Linked DNA regions of Xanthocytophaga agilis. The protein of the gene in region 2 interacts with the protein of the main gene of each other region in a pairwise test. Links are inferred from orthologs where the notes say so. Each region holds a gene or a part of one and is shown on either strand. Other genes may lie near its edges.

The links.
Region 1: the proteins of rfaD (region 2) and menB interact in binary tests that used the Escherichia coli proteins (3 or more experiments, as listed by UniProt). The link is inferred for Xanthocytophaga agilis from one-to-one orthologs.

What each region holds. Positions count from the first base shown.
Region 1 is NZ_JASJOU010000002.1:316,118-319,217, forward strand. The notes cover bases 306-3,060. They hold menB (1,4-dihydroxy-2-naphthoyl-CoA synthase), read right to left. Parts: upstream 2,218-3,060; coding sequence 1,393-2,217; downstream 306-1,392. Other genes in these bases: QNI22_RS08095 (geranylgeranylglycerol-phosphate geranylgeranyltransferase), read right to left, coding at 306-507; QNI22_RS08100 (GNAT family N-acetyltransferase), read right to left, coding at 613-1,125; QNI22_RS08110 (Hsp20/alpha crystallin family protein), read left to right, coding at 2,617-3,009. Also shown: more of QNI22_RS08095, read right to left, coding at 1-305. UniProt on the Escherichia coli protein: Converts o-succinylbenzoyl-CoA (OSB-CoA) to 1,4-dihydroxy-2-naphthoyl-CoA (DHNA-CoA).
Region 2 is NZ_JASJOU010000010.1:36,931-40,092, forward strand. The notes cover bases 345-3,161. They hold rfaD (ADP-glyceromanno-heptose 6-epimerase), read left to right. Parts: upstream 345-1,178; coding sequence 1,179-2,144; downstream 2,145-3,161. Other genes in these bases: QNI22_RS24880 (6-pyruvoyl trahydropterin synthase family protein), read right to left, coding at 386-805; QNI22_RS24890 (hypothetical protein), read left to right, coding at 2,563-2,934; QNI22_RS24895 (hypothetical protein), read left to right, coding at 3,042-3,161. Also shown: lpxB (lipid-A-disaccharide synthase), read right to left, coding at 1-323; more of QNI22_RS24895, read left to right, coding at 3,162-3,162. UniProt on the Escherichia coli protein: Catalyzes the interconversion between ADP-D-glycero-beta-D-manno-heptose and ADP-L-glycero-beta-D-manno-heptose via an epimerization at carbon 6 of the heptose.

The DNA.
Region 1 (3,100 bases), on a different replicon or contig from region 2:
TGCCACTATAAAATTGCCAATAAAGGGAAGTCTTTTTAACTGATTGGAATAGAGCCATAATAAAAAAGCGGCAATAAAATTAACCAGACCAATACGCAATCCAATCAGTGTACCAATTCCAATTCCCAGAAAGTTCAGAAACGAGTGAGCAAAAATAGCCTGTCGCCTACTCATAATCCTACCTACAACTACCCTGCGAGGTTTATTAATGGTATCAATCTTTATATCATAGTAATCATTGATAATATATCCGGCAGCGGCAATACATATTGTGGAGAACGCCAAGCCTAATAAATGTAAATCAATAAGATGATTCCACCACTCGCCCTTTGGACCTACCAGACAAACACGAACCAGATATTGCGTTAGTGCAACAATCATCAGATTAGGAAATCGGATAAGTCGCAATAACGCTCTTAGAATAATCTGTCGGCTTCTTCGTTTTTTACGTAGCTGTACCACAAAAGTCTGGTTGGATTGATGCATACGAAGGTAAGAGGGATTCATTCTAATTACAAACCCCTTGAAATAATGTTAGTTCCATTATTAGTTTATAAAAAAAAGAGCCCATGTATGAATATACACAGGCTCTTCTTTTTGGTATAGAGACTCTTAGTAAAGTTCCTTATACATAACAAAATCATTCATCCAGAAATCTCCGATTGGAGTATTTTCTTCCCGCGCCTGCTGATATCCACATCGTTCATAAAAACGAACGGCAGGATTATAACGGTTGACATTCATTTCCAGCATGCGAGCTCCCCGGTTTTTTACTTCCTTCTCAAGATGCCCTACCAATGTACGTCCATATTTTTGTCCCTGAAAGTCTGGATGAATATGCAACTTATGCACTTTATATACTCTTTCTTTGTCTTCTCTTAAACTATAGGAAGCATATCCGACAGCTGCATCTGCAACATATAATATCAGAAAAGTATGTCCTTGATCCCGTATCTGTTTTTCTACAGCTGTTGCAGTATAAATCTCTTCATACATGTAGTCAATTTGTGCCTTGGAAAGTATTTCCCGATAAGTAGGTTCCCAGGTAGCTTTAGCTATAGATAAAACATCTGAGATCTCATTTTGGGTAACTTCTTTGATAAGCACACTTGTATCTGTAAGCATATACATCAATTATTCCAGGGATGAACACATTATATTGACAGGTATTAATATACTTCACTTTCCATTCGTAACCTGTACTACTCTAGTATTTCTACGCCGTCTTTCAATTACAAGATATTATTTTTTTCGTAAAAAATAGTTCTAAAATAATAATCTTTTAATCAGATATAGTCTGATTTTAGTAGAAGAGTCATCATTTTAAGGCCCATTACTTAGAAAAAGCATTGATTTTCAATATTATACCCTTTCTAAGTTTTACAACTGGACTTAAGGGAATTTTGGATATTTTGAAAAATCCGGTTTACGTTTTTCTAGAAAAGCTTGTTTTCCTTCTTTTGCCTCATCTGACAGATAGTATAGCAATGTTGCATTTCCTGCCAACTCCTGAATACCTGCCTGACCATCAAGTTCAGCATTAAAGGAAGCTTTTAGCATGCGTAGGGCAATAGGCGATTTTTCAAGTATCTTCTCACACCACTCTACAGTTGTTTCTTCCAGTTTTTCCAAAGGAACTACTTTATTCACCAGACCCATATCCAGTGCTTCCTGTGCATTGTACTGATCGCACAGGAACCAGATTTCGCGTGCTTTTTTCTGTCCAACAATACGTGCCAGATATGAAGCACCAAAACCACCATCAAAACTTCCTACCTTAGGACCGGTCTGCCCAAAACGAGCATTTTCAGCAGCAATTGACAAGTCACATACTACATGTAGAACATGTCCACCTCCGATAGCATATCCTGCAACCATAGCAATGACAGGCTTAGGAATAGAACGGATCAACTTTTGCAGATCCAATACATTTAACCGGGCTACCCCATCTTTACCTACATATCCTCCATGTCCGCGAACACTCTGATCACCACCACTACAAAAAGCATCCGGCCCCTCTCCTGTCAATATAATTACCCCAATCCGATCATCGTAACGGGAATGCGTCATAGCATCAATCATTTCGATTACAGTCAGCGGTGTAAATGCATTCCGTTTATGGGGACGATTAATGGTTATCTTTCCGATGCCATTATAATACTCAAACTTAATTTCCTCGTAATCCTTAATTTTTTCCCATGCAAATGTTGAAGCCATTATCCAAAGAGTTTAGGTTTAAAAGATAGTATCCGAATGCAATATGAAATACCAAGCCAGTAAGTTCAGCAAGCGGGCAAAATTAATGGCCTACAAGTGCATTTGCAAATAAGTTTGCTAAGGATTATTCTGCTACGAGTCCTGGTGTTTACCTGATTATCTGCGTAGAGCTGGGTAAAAACAACTACATTTTTACCCTATCTATAGAATACACAAAAAATAAAAGCGACTTTTTGACATATTCAGGTACGATTTTTCCACACAACGTAGCCAATTTGACATATGTATACTTGATTGTATGCATACTACAGGCATTAAAACTGGTCGGTATATAATTTGTAGATCCTAATTATACAAAACTTGTAATGTATTTTGTTTCATACATAAAAACAGGCAACTATGAAAAATGATTTGAAAGAGTATGTTAACCAGATTAACTGGTTAAATACAATTACCGGAGGAGTTAGTATGACTGCTATTCAGGTTGCGCATGATGCTGAGAAATTAGTAATCAGTTTATCTGCCCCTGGAGTAGATCCTGAGTCTTTTCATATATTCGTAAATAATGATAAACTGACTATTCACTCCTTCCTGCCGGAGATGTTTGATAAATTTATTGAAGAGGAAGAAGAGGACGAACCTGTACCTATGTTTCAACGGATCTTTGATATACCAAACTTTGTAGATAGCAGTCATATTCAAGCTGTATACAGTCATGGTCAGTTGCAGGTGCTCCTTCCATTTAAAGATAGAGATGAAGCTCCCCGGCGTATTGATATAGATATTTTATAATCACTACAATTTAAAGGCATACATGACGTTTTAGATATACTTATTAGTGTCTGTTTGCGTCAAGCACTTTAATTGTATAAAGAAAATGGAA
Region 2 (3,162 bases):
GTATGCTGTTTACAAAACTTTGCTATCCGCATATTAAAGCCGGCGTAATCGACAAGAATTACTACATCAGGCTTCCATAAAAGAATATCTTCCTGGCATTTTTTAATAAACTTCCTGATGGTGGTTAGATTCTTTATTACCTCCAAGAATCCCATAAACGCCATATTTCGGTAATGAGTTACCAAATATGCACCAGCCTCCTCCATTTGTTCGCCTCCCCAGCCCCGAAACTCAGCCTGTTTGTCTTCTTGTGCAACTGCTTTAATGAGATTGGCAGCATGCAGATCACCTGAACGTTCTCCTGCAATGACATAATATTTCATAATGACACAAGTAATGTATGAAAAAATAGAATAAGCTTATAAAACACACTATCTACCATACATTACTCTCCATAATATTCTACAAAGTTTTTTGGAGTCTCGATAAGTAACAATTTATGAAGCTTGGCGTTAGGAGCAGCCGTTTCAATAGCAGGTGCGAGTATTTTCCATATCTCTTCAATAAATATCTCACAACTGGTCATTTTTCCTTTCATAAAATCCACATCTAGGTTCAGGTTTTTATGATCTACTTTATCAATGATTAAATCTTTCATTAATCCACCTAACTTCTTCATATCCATCACAAATCCAGTATCTGGATCAGGACGCCCTTTTACTGTAACGATTAACTCAAAGTTATGTCCATGGAAATACTCATTAGCACATGGTCCAAATACTTCGTCATTTTTCTCTTTTGTCCAATTGGGATTGTACAATTTGTGTGCTGCATTAAAATGCTCTTTTCGTGTTATGTAAATCATCACACTCCTTATTTAGTCTCTATTAATCAAGCTATTACTTATATTATCTAAAGATCGCAAACTATTCAGAACAGAATTATTGCTTACTACAGATCCATTTCATTTAAAATAATTTACAAAAGTATGGTTAATATACTTCAAAACAAAAAACGGCCTCATTACTACAAAAAATACTATTTTTTATAAATATTATATTGCAGTTCTTCTCATTTTTTTATTGTAGATTTGCGATTACCTTTGGTAAAACTACTTATGTTTTATTTCTCAACTGATAGTTTATAAAGTTAGAACAGCTTCAAGCTTTATTCTTTTTAGTATAAGCCATTCACTTTTTAAGCAATCTTTTTTCCTAACTTTCAAAAAATTATTATTCATGATTATCGTAACGGGAGCCGCTGGGTTTATCGGGAGTTGCCTGATTAGCCGCCTGAATGCCGATAATTTCAACTACATTATAGCTGTTGATGATTTTTCAAACGAAGAAAAGAACCGCAATCTTGTAGGTAAGAAAATAAAAGAACGAGTACATCGTGACAATTTTTTTGAATGGTTAGACCAAAATTATGAAGAAGTAGAATTTCTTTTTCATATTGGAGCCCGCACAGATACTACCGAATTTGATTGGTCTATATTTGAACGTCTAAATATCAACTATTCCAAGACTATCTGGCAGAGGTGCTATGAATACCAGATTCCTTTAGTTTATGCATCTTCAGCTGCAACATATGGCTTAGGAGAACATGGATATGAAGACAGTGAAGCAATCATCCCTTTATTAAAGCCACTGAATCCCTACGGAGATTCTAAAAACGATTTTGATAAATGGGTACTGGAACAGGATAAAAAACCTTTCTTCTGGGCAGGTCTCAAATTTTTTAATGTATATGGCCCGAATGAATACCATAAAGGCCGTATGGCATCAGTCATTTTCCACGCATTCCATCAGATCCGCAATTCTGGTAAAATGAAACTATTCAGATCTCATAACCCTGATTTCAAAGATGGAGAACAAATGCGTGATTTCATCTATGTAAAAGATCTGATTGAAGTTTGTAGTTATTTAATGCATTGCCGACGAGACTCAGGCATTTACAATCTGGGAAGCGGTAAAGCCCGTACTTTTCTTGATCTTGCCAACAATACCTTTAAGGCACTAAATACTCCTTCAACTATTGACTTTGTGGATACTCCTGCAGATATCCGAGATAAGTATCAGTACTTTACTCAGGCATCCATGGGAAAACTTAGATCTATAGGTTACGACAAAGCTTTTCATAGTCTGGAAGAAGGCATTCATGATTATGTTACTAATTACTTACTAACAGGTACCTACTACTAAGAATCAGAATACCTGATTTCTATTCTTCTTTCTTGCACTAACAATTCTTCTACCGCATTTGTATAATGTGCGTTCAAAACATATCATTCAAATAAGTGATATAGGATTACATTTTTATATGGAAGAGCTACTAACTAAGTGAGTAGCTCTTTTTTTATATTTCATTTCCACTAGATTGTAGAAAGACATTCACCTGACTAATCCATAGTATATATTTCCTAATCAGAAAATTGTGCTTATGTAGAATATTTTACGCATTCACAGCTTATACCAAATGTCATAAACACGCTGTATATCAACAAGTTACAAACGAAAACCAACTTTTAAATCCAAAGGCACATTAGTTTACTAATCTATTGACGACAAACCACTTCCATGAAATTTTAGTGTAATTATTCATCTAATAATATGTAAGTATATGAGAAATAACCTCACAATGCCCATCAAACTGGTATTGGATTGGTTATTGCAAAAGCCAATTCAATGGAAAGTCCTGCGTAAAGCCTTAATCAATAAAGGCTATGCTATTTATGATCCTTATATTGTATACAAAGGGTGTAGGGTAGGAAGATTTTCTGTTAATCCTGTAACAGAAGCAGTAACTATATACACTCACTCCAAACATCGTGGCTACTGCCATTCATATGTAGTCCGGGATCTGGAAATAGCATTACACAAGATTCGCAGAAGTTATAAGAATTTTATTTATGCGTCTGAACAACCTGGAGCTGCGGTACGTGAAATTAAGATACCAGTGAAGAGCAACCCCAGATTATTACAAACTCAATAACGGTATTAGTCAACCGTCTCCTGCTCATTACCTTTTAATAGCTGTCACTATTTTGTACGAAAACAGCAAACCGAACAAATTATTAATATTTATAGATAGAACTGTATATGAAGAATCACAGTTTTGCTTCCGAGACAGAAGAGCAGAAAGATATTCACTCATCGCAGCCCGGGTCTGGATCTGTTATCGAACAATATCCATATTCAAACGTTGCCAAATTACTGGATA